Regions from separate parts of the Anaerosinus massiliensis genome, predicted to be linked through region 1. Evidence: a T-box and tRNA genes for the amino acid it is inferred to sense, from the RefSeq annotation. Region 1 holds a T-box; the other holds one or more tRNA genes.
What was found. A T-box is a leader RNA that pairs with one kind of tRNA and senses whether it is charged. The one in region 1 lies ahead of pheS (phenylalanine--tRNA ligase subunit alpha), so its partner is inferred to be a tRNA-Phe.

Region 1 (7,361 bases):
CAGCCATTGTTGCCTGATCAATATTACTTCCCAGTCTTTTATTAATTTGTTGTGCTGTAAATTTCACTGTGCTAGAAATTTCAAAACCAGGATAAATGTCGACGATACCTTCACACACTGTACATACATCCATCTCTTCTAATAACTGCGCCGCCCTGTCTAAGGCCTTAATAGAATTTACAATATCTATTCCTCGCTCAAAACGTCCAGATGCTTCAGAATGAAGCCCAAAGGCACGGGAAGTTCTTCTAATGCTTACACCATTAAAAGCAGCAGCTTCAAGCACAACGATTTTAGTGTTTGCGGTTACTTCGGTAACCAAGCCGCCCATAACACCTGCAACACTAGCTGGCTGAACACTATCTGCAACAACTAACATTTCTGGTGCTAATTCACGTTTTATTTCATCTAAAGTCGTGATCTTCTCAAAAGGATTGGCTTTCCTAACAATCAACGTATGCTCTGACAATGTATTATAGTCATAAGCATGTAGAGGCTGTCCAAATTCCAACATAACAAAGTTGGTTACATCGACAACATTATTAATGGAACGAATACCTGCACCTTCAATTCGTTCTTGCAACCATTTAGGGGATGGACCAACTTTTACATTTTTTAAAACTCTACTCGCAAAACGCAAACAAAGTTCTGGCGATTCAATTTTTAAAGCAATCAATTTACTTGCTTTCTCTCCAGCTTCCTCACGTACATGAATAATTGGTTTTTTAGGTTTATTCCCAGTGAGCACAGCAATTTCACGAACCAATCCCATTATACTAAAGCAATCAGCACGATTCGCAGTTAATTCAAATTCTAAAATTGTATCATTTAAGCCCAATACTTCCTTAATATCAGTACCAATCGGAGTATCATTCGGTAAAATATAAATTCCTTGTTTTTGTTCATCAGCTAATGTTGAAAGATCCAATTGAAGTTCCGAAGCCGAACATAACATGCCATGAGAAACCACTCCACGAAGTTTCCCCTTGGAAATTTTCATACCATTCGGTAGTTTCGCACCAATCATAGCCACCGGAACAGTTTGTCCAACCCTTACATTTGTTGCACCTGTTACAATGATGATGGTCTCTGCGGCACCTACATCAAGTGTGCAAATACATAATCGGTCTGCATCTGGATGTTTATCAATTTGGACGATTTTACCGGTAATGACATTTTCAATTCCCGCTCCCATATCATTGACATTTTCAACTGGAACTCCAGCCATTGTTAACATCTCAGCCAATTGTTCTGGTGTCTCATCAAAATCAATATAGTCTTTCAACCATTTTATAGATACTTGCATATGCAATCCCCTTCCTTATTTCCGCAATTAGAATTGGCGTAAAAACCTTAAATCATTGTCATAAAACAATCTTAAATCATCAATTCCATATAAAAGCATTGCAATTCTTTCCACGCCCATACCAAATGCAAAACCACTTACTTGTTTTGGATCATAACCACTCATTTCAAGCACACGAGGGTGAACCATACCTGATCCTAGAATTTCGAGCCATCCTGTACCTTTACAAACACGACAACCTTTCCCTTTACACATGACACAAGAAATATCTACTTCTGCACTTGGTTCGGTAAAAGGGAAAAAACTTGGCCTAAAACGAACGCCGACTTTTTCATCAAATATTTGATGAATAAATAATTCCAACATACCTTTTAAATCGGAGAAGCTAATATCCTTATCAACAACCAAGCCTTCTACTTGCGTAAACATTGGTGAATGTGTTGCATCATAGTCGCGACGATATACTTTACCTGGCGCAATAATACGAATCGGACTGTTCGGCTCATTTGCCTGCATTGTACGTGCTTGCACAGGTGAAGTATGTGTTCTAAGTAAAATTTCTTCTGTAATATAGAAAGAATCTTGCATATCACGTGCAGGATGATCTTTAGGCAAATTTAAAGCCTCAAAATTAAAATGGTCTTGTTCAACTTCCGGTCCTTCTGCAACAGTAAACCCCATATTCATAAAAATAGTTTTCATGCGATTTAAAGTTAATGTAAGTGGATGTTTATGCCCAATCGGTTGAATCCTACCTGGCAATGTCACATCAATTTTTTCGTTAGCAAGACGCTTTGTGAGTTCCTGCTTTTTTAGATATTCATTCTTTTCAGTTAGAACCGCCTCAAGCTCGGCACGAACTTCATTTACCATTTGTCCAATTCGTGGCCGTTCTTCTGGGCTCAAAGAGCCAAGTCCTCTAAGAATCGTCGTCAAACTTCCTTTTTTCCCAAGATATTTAACTCTTAGCTCATTTAATTCCAGAACACTATTCGCTCTTGAAAAATCTCCAGTAGCTTCTTGTTTTAAACTTTTTAACTGCTGTTCCATAAGTACCTCCTGATATAATAAAATCATACTAAAAATAAAAAAACTTCCGCCCATAAAGGGGCGAAAGTATAATTTCGCGGTACCACCCTAATTGATACTCAAAAACCTTAACGCAGCAAACGCTTTGACTAAATAAATTATAATTTCATCAAAGAAACTCCAGAGCGAATTTCAATTAGCTGCTTTGATAACGCTCTCAATCTAGGCGTCTATCTCCCTGTAAAAAACATTACTAAACTACTTTCTCTATCATCGTTTGTATTATATTCTTTTACACTATATTTTTAAATTTTAACATAAATCATTACAAATCGCAAGATTTCCACAGATTAACTCTACGTAATTAAAATTGCATAACTTTTTATTAAAAATTACGTAATTTTAAAAACTTCTAAATTTTCTTTGACGTAAACTCTCATAACTAACAATTGCTGTAGCAGCCGATACATTAAGAGATTCCGCCTCACCTAGCATTGGAATATAAACTTTGTTTTCCGCTGCACTTAAAAGAATATTGCTAACTCCGTTTCCTTCATTTCCAAAAACCACGGCCGTTGATTTTGTAAAATCAACTGAAAAATATTGTTTTGATGCTGAATCAAGCGCTGTCACATATAATGAAATTTTTTCTTTTTTTATAAAATCCAGCAATTCTCTATATTCAACCCCTGCGGCAATCGGTATACGAAAAATAGACCCCATCGTTGCACGAACAGTTTTTCCTGAAAATACATCAGCGCTCCCCTTCGTCATGATAATTCCCGTACATCCAGCCGCTTCCGCAGTTCTTATAATCGTCCCAACATTCCCGGGATCTTGCAAACAATCGAGTACAATCAGCATTGGTGTTTGATCTTTTATCATGCATGCAGCTAACTTGCCATACTGTGTTCCTACGATAAGTAAAATTCCCTGCGGTTCCTTAGTTTCACTAAGCTTATCATAAATGGTTTTACTCACTTTATATATCCGACAATTCATTTCTTCCAATTGCCCTAGGATTTTTTGCACACGTGTATTTTGCAATGCTTCTTCTGTACAAAAACATTGTTGAATCTGCCAGCTTGATTTTATGGCATCCTCGCTCAGCCTTATTCCCTCAACAATAAACAGCTTTTTTTCATCTCGATATTTTTTTTGCTTTAAACTCGCTGCTAATTTAATGTTCGCATTTTGCAAACTTGTTATAACTTCAATCATTCCAATTCCTCTAAACCGTTGATGCCTTCATTACTGCCAACGACAATAACAATATCACCCTTTTGAATTTTTTCACTTGGCAATGGAGAAATAATTAAATTATCATCACGCTTAATTGCGACAACATTAATGCCATATTTAGCACGAATATCAGATTCAGCTAACGTTTTATCTTGAAATGCTTTTGGTGCAGAAATTTCAACAATACTAAATTTAGGTGAAAGTTCAATATAATCCATAACACTGGTAGATGCCAGATTGTACGCAACACGACGCGCCATATCTCTTTCTGGAGAAACAACACGATCGGCACCTATTTTTTCTAATAATTTTACATGTAAAGAATTACGAGCAGTTGCTACAATAAAGGGAGCACCAATCTCTTTTAATTGTAATGTCGTCATAATATTTGCCTGCACATCTTCGCCAATTGCAACTACTACTACATCGAAATTACGTATTCCCATCGCCCTTAGTGCATTTTCATCTGTGGTGTCTGCTTGTACAACATGTGTTACCTCATCACTAAAGTCCTGTACTTTTTGCATATCTTTATCAATCGCCAGAACTTCATACCCCATTTTATATAAAGCTTTGGCCATATTGCTGCCAAATCTCCCTAATCCAATAATAGCGAATTGTCGATCTGCTTTTTCCCTTTTCATTACATCTGCACCTCACCAATCAAGTCTCATCATTTTCACATGCACTTTAAAAGATCCTGACAAAAAAGGTTCTGATTTTATCATCAGAACCTTTTAATTAAAGTTATTTCAATTGCTCTTTTGCTACAGTCACTAATTGTGTAAATGCAACTGCATCACTAATTGCTAGATCAGCAAGCATTTTACGATTTACAGCAACGCCAGCCTTACTTAAACCATTGATTAATTGGCTGTAAGAAATCCCATTTGTACGGGCTGCTGCATTAATACGTGCAATCCATAATTTACGGAATTCACCTTTTTTAGCACGGCGATCACGACGAGCGTAGAAAAGACCTTTCATTACAGTTTCATTTGCTTTTTTAAATTGTTTGCTTTTTGCTCCTCTAAAACCTTTCGCTAGTTTTAGAATTTTTTTATGACGTCTATGTGCAGTCACGCCTTTTTTAACTCTTGGCATGTTTCGTTCCTCCTAAATAATCTATATTTTAAGCGTAAGGAAGCATCTTAGTTACGCGTTCATGATCTGCTTTGCTTACAAGTGTTGCTTTACGTAAATTACGTTTACGTGCAGGTGATTTTTTTTCTAAAATATGGCTTTTGAAAGCTTTTGCACGTTTAAATTCACCTGTACCAGTTAGTTTGAAACGTTTTGCAGCAGCTCTGCGAGTTTTAATTTTTGGCATTGCTATTCCTCCTTTAGTTATGTGCCTTTGGTGCTAAAATCATTATCATATTTTTACCTTCAAGCTTAGGGTCACGCTCAACAGTTACTAAGTCTTTTAACTCAGTCGCCATTTTAAGTAATACCTCTCTGCCTAGTTCTGGATGAGATAACTCTCTACCACGGAACATGATAGTAACTTTTACTTTGTCACCATCTTCGAGAAAACGAAGGGCATTTTTCAACTTGACGTTAAAATCATGTTGCTCAATATTAGGACGAAGCTTAACTTCTTTCACTGTAACAACCTTTTGTTTCTTCTTCGCTTCTTTGTCACGCTTTTGCTGTTCATATCTGTATTTACCAAAATCCATAATACGACAAACTGGCGGTTTTCCCATTGGAGCTACTTCAACTAGATCTAGCTGCTGTTCCGCAGCTATGCGTAAAGCTTCTCTTGTTGCCATAATTCCAAGTTGTTCACCTGTAGAGCTCGTTACACGAACTTCTCTAGCGCGAATTTCCTCATTGATCTTCAAAGTTTCTTTACTAATCGAGATCCACCTCCTAAAATAATCTGTAAATATAAATAAAAACGAGTGGCAACCTGCCACCCGTGATCAATACAATACTGTACGATATCTCATACCTTAGTGACTAAAACGCCATAAGGTGAGAAGCGGATGGCTTCTACTTAATATTTTCATAAAGGACTCATTAATAGTAACAAGTTATCATGAAAATGTCAATACTCTATTTTTCTTTTTTTCTTATTTTTTCTAAAACTTCAGTGATAAAGCCCTCAACATCTTGTACGGAACTATCTTTTTCACCATGTCTTCGAACAGCAACCTTATGCTCTTCCATTTCCTTATCTCCTACCACAAGAATATATGGTACTTTAGATATTTGACTTTCACGAATTTTATAACCTACTTTTTCATTTCTATCATCCACTTCGACGCGAATTCCTTTATCAAACATTTCTTTTCTTAGCGCATATGCATATTCCGTATTTTTATCTGTTATCGTCAATATTTTCACTTGTATTGGAGCTAACCATACAGGGAACGCTCCCGCATAATGCTCAATCAAAATACCGATAAAACGTTCGATGCTGCCATAAGCAACACGATGAATCATAACCGGACGATGTTTTTGCCCATCTTCACCAACATAAGTTAAATCGAATTTTTCTGGTAATAACATATCTAATTGAATTGTGCCACATTGCCATGTACGACCAATAGAATCTCTAAGATGAAAATCAATCTTTGGTCCATAAAAAGCGCCATCGCCTTCATTAATAATATATTTCATTCCGCGATCTTCCAATGCTTCACGAAGCGCATTGGTGGTTGTCTCCCATACTTCCTCTGATCCCATTGCTTTTTCTGGACGCGTACTAAGTTCTGCATGATATTCAAGTCCGAATGTGCTATATACACGATCGAATAAATCAATTACCTTTTGAATTTCTTCTTTTATTTGCGAAGGCAACATAAATATATGTGCATCATCCTGTGTAAAATTACGTACACGCATCAAACCATGTAAAGCTCCTGACAGCTCATGGCGATGTACTAAACCAAGTTCTGCAGTACGAAGGGGTAAATCACGATAACTATGGTGCTGTGTACGATATACCAAGATTCCACCTGGGCAATTCATTGGCTTAACAGCGTAATCCTCCCCGTCAATCTGCGTAAAATACATATTTTCTTTATAATGATCCCAATGCCCAGATTGCTCCCATAATTTTCGATTTAAAATAATTGGTGTTTTTATCTCTTGGTAACCAAATTCTCTATGAATTTCACGCCAAAAAGTTTCTAGTTCATTACGAATTACCATACCATTTGGATGGAAAAATGGAAATCCTGGTCCTTCTTCTTGGATACTAAATAAATCAAGTTCACGGCCTAGTTTTCGATGATCTCGTTTCGCAGCCTCTTCAAGCATTGTTAAATATTCATCTAATTCAGCCTTTTTCTCGAATGCTGTACCATAAATTCTTTGCAGCATTTTGCGTTTTTCATCACCACGCCAATAGGCACCAGCAATACTCTGGAGCTTTAATGCTTTTACTTTACCGGTAGAAAGAACATGCGGTCCAGCACAAAGATCAATGAATTCCCCTTGTTTATAAGTTGAAATAATTGCGTCCTCCGGCAAGTCACGAATCAGCTCAACTTTGTACGTTTCATCTTGTTTTTCAAATAAATCAATTGCTTCACTTCTGCTAAGTTCTGCACGCTCAATCGCTAAATTTTCTTTCACGATTTTTTCCATTTCGGATTGAATTTTCACCAAATCCTCTGGCGTAAATGGCTGTTCTGTATCAAAATCATAATAAAAACCATTTTCGATTGCAGGTCCAATTGCTAATTTAACATTCTTATATAAACGTTTCACAGCTTGTGCCAAAATATGTGATGCACTATGTCTTAATGCATGTTTACCTTCATGATCTGCA
Region 2 (7,361 bases), 1.8 Mb from region 1:
TAAAGTTGGTATATTACTTTTGGTCACGCCCATCAATTCATAAATTTCTTCATTATGCATTGCCGCTAATCTAGTTTTTTTATTTTTTAACGCGATCACATACGCATCCAATTTATTTTTATCAAGCATAGAAACTGGTACCTTTTCAGTCAGACGAATATCCTCCTGATATTTATTCCTAAAGGCATCATAACTATACACTTCATATTCTGTCATTTGTTCATCAGAGTCTCCAACTCGTATGTATGAACCTGTCAGCCGCCCTTTTCCTGTATAGAAACATGGTTTATCATTCACATCAATTTCCGGGATTTCAGCTGCCATAATGATTTTGTTATCAATTTTACAAAAAGTGAAAACAGGTCTTACAATTGGCGACATTTGCTTACATTGTTCAGTCATTTTCTTTTGTAAATCAGCTGGATCATATACACCAACCTCCTCAAAACCAGTCGCTTCCTTTAGCCCAAATACTAATGTGCCTCCACCATTTTGATTAGAAAAAGCAGATATCGTATCATATAATTTTTTAGGACATCCTTCGTGTGCTTCTTTTACCTCAATATCATAAAATTCTGTTTGATAGTTTTGTATTTTTTCTACTAATTCTAATAAATCACGTTCAAGCATCTTCATCCCTCCTCATATTTATATTATATTCCAAATAAGCTAAATTTATAAGCAAAATTTTGCTTAATATTTAGTTTATTTATAAAATAAACTAAATATTAATAGAATAATCAAAATTCAGTTAGTTTATTCTTTTAATAAGCTAACTGCAAAATTATATAAGAAAGTTTTTACAAACATATTGCACTTAATTTTTTAGGCCATTAACCGCTTTGCAATTGGAGTTACATTGCATACGCCAGCTTCTTTTTGCACCGATTGTAGCATCTTCTTCACAGGCACCGTTAAAAGCTCCCCGCCCAGCCGATAAATAAGCGGCTCCACCTTTAAACTTCCCAGCCCAACCTCACTATTGCTGATCACCATACCAGCCGGAACAACATCCCCTACAGCTACTTCAGCTTTGAGTTTTTTATTAATAATTTTCAAAAACATATGCGTTTCCGTTACATCACAAGAGATAATTTCAGCACCTTTCATTTCTTTAATCAACGGTAATACGGCTGTACAAAGCTCTAAATTATCTAATCTTCTGTAACGGTCAGATAGGAAAGCTCTAACATTACCATCTAACGTGCGGATCATCCGGCGTTCCGGGGCTTTCATGAACCAACTATTGATATTATCGTCTAAGAGCGATGGATATTCTTCCCACATCTTCTGATAATACCGATAAGGAATTTGCTGTCTGGACGCGATCTGCTGATGAGCCAGTTCATTGAGTATAAAATCTGTCGCAGTATTTTCTAAGCTAAGTGATAATACTGTATTACGCCCCGTTGTCTTCACTTCCAAATTGCGGGTATCTGCAATAAAATCTTTTCTCGCTTGCCTTTGACGTTCTAATTCCTGACCTAATTCCACTGAACGCCCCTGCACTGAAGTACAGGGGTTATTATTGCGACTGGAAGTCGGGGTTTTTACCTAGCGCATTGAAAATAAAAAAGATTTTGAATCCTGCCTCCAGAAAAAGCAGCAAAAACAGGAAAATTTATCTCAAACAGAAAAGCAAGAAAATTTCGCAAGCTATTTAAATCAGCTTTTGCAAACCTATTGGTATCCTTTTCTTAATGAATGAAATTTAAAAAATTCTTTTCGTAGACTATCTCCCATAAGGTTTTTTTAAGGTTTTTTCGCATAAAAATAGCCCTCACAGGAATCCCTGTGAGGGCTTGATTTACTTATGGAGCGGGCGAAGGGAATCGAACCCTCGTGTCTTGCTTGGGAAGCAAGCGCTCTACCATTGAGCTACGCCCGCATATAAAAATTGTTCATCATCCACAACATTATTATTCTACCACTATAAAAAAAGTATTTCAAGTATACATTCCATTAGCAGATAACCAATTTATGCATATATTTCTGGATATTTATACTATAAATGTTATGATTTCGAGTTTTGTATTATCACATACTGTATACAATTCAATTATTCTGTATACATACTGTAAATCTATTTACTATTTTTTTAATATACGTATAATAAAAAATGTAGCTTGATTTAAGAATATACATTTTCAAAACAAGCTGAATCCGCTTTCAGGATTGGAATCTTCCATCTGAAATAAATCAAACCTTTGAAAGGATGTGTCCTCTATGAAACAAGAAGAAACTTGCCAATGTCTATATTGCTGGGAAGGCAAATGCTATCTAAATGCAGCCGTATCCCCTGAGGAATACGATGCGCATCAACCAAAATGCAATAACTGCAAATTCATGAAAGTAAAAAAATCTTAAATTATAGTATACAACACAATACTGCACCCTATGATGGCATATAAGAATAAATAATTTATTCTTATATGCCATATTTCTTATCGTAGTAGAGGACGATTTTATAATAGCGAATGCAACTTGCATTCGCTATTATTATTGTCTTTCACTCACTAACTTATTTCAAATCTAAGGTTATCTTATTTAATAACCCGCTTTTCCAAACTAAATAGTTCCTCTGTTTTTTGCTGCATGAACTCATGCGTATCTGCAATCGCCTGATTGTAAATATATACGCCCATAGTGTTCAAGGTAAAGTCCAAATAATTTTCAGCCTTAAAAGTGCTTATCTCCTCATCATATTCGTGCATAAAAATTTTTTTGATTTCTTCGATGAGAATTTGCTTCCGCTCCTTGCTCAACTCTATGCAGTTCATAATAAACGACCTTCCCCTCTTGAAAATTTTATAATTAGAATAGTTAAATTATCTAAATAACGTAAAGATTGTAAAATAAGATAAAAACGGTTACTCTAGTATTATACTACAGTAAAAATTTTATCAGATTCAGTGCATTATTTCTCCTTAACTTTTTATAAAACTGAAAGCAGGTGAGACAATTGCCAAAATCACAAAAGCCATTGGATGTGCTTATTATCGGTGCCGGCATTGGTGGATTAACTGCCGGATTATATGCTGCACGAATGAAGTTAACTACCTTAATTTTAGAAGATGAACTCGTAGGCGGACAAATCATTGATGCCTACGGCATTGAAAATTATCCCGGACACCTCATCTAATGTACAAAAAACATTAGATGTAAATGGTATCTTTGTAAATATCGGCGTTGAGCCAAGAACACAGTTATATAAAAACGATATAGCACTGGCTAAATCCGGGCATATTATCGCTGGAGAGACTTGTGAAACCAATATTAAAGGTGTTTTCGCTGCAGGCGATATACGAACAAAACCCATACGGCAACTAACAACCGCTGCTGCTGATGGAACCGTAGCCGCTCTGCTCGCTGAAAAATACATTGCAGAAAAAGGAAAGGAGCAGTAAAAATGGTTAAAGTATATTCTATTCCAAATTGTCCATGGTGCCAAAAATTAAAAAAATATCTTTCCCTAAACAATATCGATTTTACCGAGGTCAATGTCGAAGACGATGAAGCCGGTCGAGACGAATTATTTGCTCTTACAAATCAACTTAACGTCCCTGTCGCACAGATTGAAAAAAATGTTGTCATCGGCTTTAACAAAGAAGAATTGGATACGTATTTAAACTTAAACCAAGGAGGAATGTAAAATGAATATTTATGATTTTAACGCAAAAACCATCAAAGGTGAAGAAGTATCACTCTCAAAATACAAAGGAAAGGTACTCATTATTGCAAACACTGCAAGCAAATGCGGTTTTACACCTCAATATAAGGGACTGCAAGATTTATATCTGCAATATAAAGATCAAGGTCTCGTAATTCTAGGTTTTCCGAGCAATCAATTTGCTGAACAAGAACCTGGTACAAGCGATGAGATACAAAATTTCTGCCAAGTGAATTATGGGGTAACTTTCCCGTTATTTGAAAAAATAAATGTACGTGATGAAAACATCCATCCGCTTTTCCAATATCTAAGCGACCAAGAGCCTTTTCAAGGGTTTGATTATAACCATCCAACCGGAGAAAAATTACACAATGTATTAAAAGAAAGATTCCCTGCCTTCTTGGAGGGTAATTCAATTAAATGGAACTTTACGAAGTTTTTAATTGATCGAAACGGCAACGTCGTTAAACGGTATGAGCCTACAACAGAACCATCCGCAATGAAAGAAGCAATTGAAAAATTACTTTAATTTCATTCGATCGAAGCAGCTAACATACACGCCCCGAAGTGAAGTAAAACTTCACAGATCATTTATAAACTTGAATAACAACATACTAAAAGAGGCTATCTAGCTAGGTAGCCTCTTTAGGTTGTCGATGAAATAAAATATTTATGTCAAGCCCTAGAAAATAACTACATCCGTTCCACTCATAAACTAGTACGAAGATAGATTGCTGGTTGGTGAGAAGTGCTTAGATGCTAGGCACAGTAAGGTGTTACGGAGGAGTCGTACGTCGGTACGTCGACGAGTAGCACCTTACTGTAACGACGCAGCTGAGCGCTTATCGCCGACCAGCGACCTATCTGTCCATAGTTTATCTACATACTAAAAAGAGACTATCTAGTTAGATAGTCTCTACTCTTTATATCATTGGTGGGCGATGACAGGATCGAACTGCCGACATCCTGCTTGTAAGGCAGGCGCTCTCCCAGCTGAGCTAATCGCCCATAAAATAAATGGAGGTTCCTCACTTACGCTCGGAACAAAGCGAATCACACAAAATCAATTCTGATTTTGGTTCTCTGCTTTTTTTGGTGACCCGTACGAGATTCGAACTCGTGAAGCCGCCGTGAAAGGGCGGTGTCTTAACCGCTTGACCAACGGGCCACAAAATGGTGATCCACCCGCGACTCGAACGCGGGACACCCTGATTAAAAGTCAGGTGCTCTACCGACTGAGCTAGTGGATCATAATGGTGCCTTAGGACAGAATCGAACTGCCGACACGAGGATTTTCAGTCCTCTGCTCTACCGACTGAGCTACCAAGGCATAAATGGCGACCTGGATGGGACTCGAACCCACGACCTCCGCCGTGACAGGGCGGCATTCTAACCAACTAAACTACCAGGCCATATTGTTTTTTTGGTGGGCGATGACAGGATCGAACTGCCGACATCCTGCTTGTAAGGCAGGCGCTCTCCCAGCTGAGCTAATCGCCCATATAAAATTGGTGACCCGTACGAGATTCGAACTCGTGAAGCCGCCGTGAAAGGGCGGTGTCTTAACCGCTTGACCAACGGGCCACAAAACCAATGACAAAATACGCCAAAAATACTACTCATGCAACAATTTGACGCTTACGTCACTTGATTAGTATACACAACATCATTCTATTTTGCAATAGTTTATTTTATTATTTTTTTCACCAAATAAAGACAGCTGTCAATCAAAAGAAAAACCCTGCGAACAAATCGCAAGGTTTTAAGATCTTTTTTCTCAATAGTTATAAAAAGTTATTTATAACTAGGTTCAAATTCATCATATTCAAAATAACCATCTTGCATAGTCTTTTTAATCCAATGACCCGATTTCTTTATTCGTCTGTTTCTATTATCTTCTAAATCAATTTCCACGTACCCATAACGATTTTTAAATGCATTATAAGGAGAAACATTGTCCGTGAAATTCCACATCAAGTACCCAAAACATTGACTGCCTTCATCAATTGCTTTGTATAACCAGCGCAGATGATCCGCAACAAAATCGATCCGATAATCATCTTGGATTACCCCAGTTGCATCTTTATGCTGCCATTCTCCCTCTACGCCCATGCCGCTTTCCGTAACTAACCAAGGCAAATCATGATATTCTTTTTTTAATATCATGGCAAAATCGTATAATCCCTTCGCATAAATTTCCCAGCCTCGGAATGGATTCATTTTCTTCCCTTGCAGTTCATACTCATCATAATAGTAATGCGGGCTGAATTTAATCTTTGAGTTCCATGCAGACATCCTAGCTTTTACGCGATTAGGACGGTAATAATTCAACCCCATAAGATCGATTGTATTGGCTTTTATGATTGACAACTCTTCCTCTGTAACATCAATCATGCAATCATGTTCTCTCAGTATGGAAAAGTATTCTTTAGGAAACTCACCTTTAATGCACGGATCCATATAGATTTTATTATAGAATAAATCATGCATTTTAGCCGCATACACATCATCAGCAGATGTAGAACGCGGGTAACTTGGTGCTGCATTGATAATAATGCCGATTTTCCCATTTATTTTTTTGCCATATCCTTTTTCATGATATACCTGAACAGCCTTTGCAGTTGCTAATACTTTATGATAGTTCCACTGCATCGCTTCCTGCGTATCATTTTTATATGGATACCAAACGCCATCCATAATTGCCAGTTCAGGAAATACAATCGGTTCATTAAAGGTAAACCAATATTTCACTCTATCGCCATACAGCTGAAATGCAGCTTCAGCATATTGAACATAAAGCTCCACAACTTTTTTGGATTTCCAGCCACCATACTTCTCGAACAATTGATTGGGTAATTCCCAATGTTCTAAGCAAAGAATTGGTTCAACACCATTATGAATCAATTCATCAATTACGGCACTATAAAAAGCCGCTGCTTCTTCATTGACCTCTCCAGTTTCATAGTCTTTGATAAATCTGGACCAATCAATTGATGTTCGATAGGCTTTCAACCCCATTTGTTTCATCAATGCACAATCTTCTTTATAGCGATGATAAAAATCGGTTGCAATGGTTGGCCCATAGCCTTGGTGCCATCTTTCCGGATTTGTTTTGTAGGCAGTATCGATCAGAGAATCCTGCTTTGCCGTTTTACCCGCCCATCCTTCCGTCTGCCAAGCAGATGCTGAAGCACCCATCATAAAATTCTCAGGTAAATAATATCTCACGTACATTATCCCCTTTTCATTTCTTATATAATAAAATCATCTCTTCAATTAAGTCTTTTGCTAAAATAGCCGTCATCAAATGATCTTGTGCATGGATTAATAATAAATTTACCTCTTGCTTTTCGCCCCGTGACTCTGCTTGTAAAAGCTCCGTCTGAATATGATGCGCCTCAATAAGTTCGGCTTTTGCCTTGCCCATAAGGTCTTCGGCTTTGCTGAATTCTCCTTTACGAGCACAACGTAAGGCTTCAAGCGCGTGGCTGCGGGCATCACCTGCATGCAAGATCATCGTAAAAACAATTTGCTCGCTATTCATAAATACTGCCTCCTAAAAATCAACTATCCTTTCATGGCATATGCTTGCGCGAGAACTTTCTTTCCGTCTACCATGCCATAGCTTACCGAATCAATCACCGCCGAAACTTTTCCTTTAGCAGCAGCAATTTCGCCGATACTCTTCGCT

Region 2: it has a tRNA-Phe gene. The T-box ahead of pheS (phenylalanine--tRNA ligase subunit alpha) is inferred to sense a tRNA for this amino acid. The anticodon was not compared.

Annotation. Positions count from the first base shown of each region.
Region 1 is NZ_LT575483.1:3,974,714-3,982,074, reverse strand. Features, by position in the region: gene pheT (phenylalanine--tRNA ligase subunit beta) at 1-1,306, opposite strand, end outside; gene pheS (phenylalanine--tRNA ligase subunit alpha) at 1,334-2,356, opposite strand; T-box leader at 2,410-2,618, opposite strand; gene BN6559_RS19070 (TrmH family RNA methyltransferase) at 2,738-3,556, opposite strand; gene BN6559_RS19065 (potassium channel family protein) at 3,553-4,221, opposite strand; gene rplT (50S ribosomal protein L20) at 4,325-4,681, opposite strand; gene rpmI (50S ribosomal protein L35) at 4,710-4,907, opposite strand; gene infC (translation initiation factor IF-3) at 4,921-5,424, opposite strand; gene thrS (threonine--tRNA ligase) at 5,639-7,361, opposite strand, start outside.
Region 2 is NZ_LT575483.1:2,164,905-2,172,265, reverse strand. Features, by position in the region: gene BN6559_RS10420 (ATP-binding protein) at 1-630, opposite strand, end outside; gene BN6559_RS10415 (hypothetical protein) at 826-1,494, opposite strand; tRNA gene BN6559_RS10410 (tRNA-Gly) at 1,815-1,888, opposite strand; gene BN6559_RS10405 (DUF2164 domain-containing protein) at 2,544-2,780, opposite strand; gene BN6559_RS19260 (FAD-dependent oxidoreductase) at 2,963-3,142, shown strand; gene BN6559_RS10400 (NAD(P)/FAD-dependent oxidoreductase) at 3,102-3,407, shown strand; gene BN6559_RS10395 (glutaredoxin domain-containing protein) at 3,410-3,652, shown strand; gene BN6559_RS10390 (glutathione peroxidase) at 3,654-4,199, shown strand; tRNA gene BN6559_RS10385 (tRNA-Val) at 4,603-4,678, opposite strand; tRNA gene BN6559_RS10380 (tRNA-Glu) at 4,764-4,838, opposite strand; tRNA gene BN6559_RS10375 (tRNA-Lys) at 4,845-4,920, opposite strand; tRNA gene BN6559_RS10370 (tRNA-Phe) at 4,925-5,000, opposite strand; tRNA gene BN6559_RS10365 (tRNA-Asp) at 5,006-5,082, opposite strand; tRNA gene BN6559_RS10360 (tRNA-Val) at 5,095-5,170, opposite strand; tRNA gene BN6559_RS10355 (tRNA-Glu) at 5,180-5,254, opposite strand; gene BN6559_RS10350 (glycoside hydrolase family 1 protein) at 5,465-6,898, opposite strand; gene BN6559_RS10345 (PTS lactose/cellobiose transporter subunit IIA) at 6,915-7,214, opposite strand; gene BN6559_RS10340 (PTS sugar transporter subunit IIB) at 7,238-7,361, opposite strand, start outside.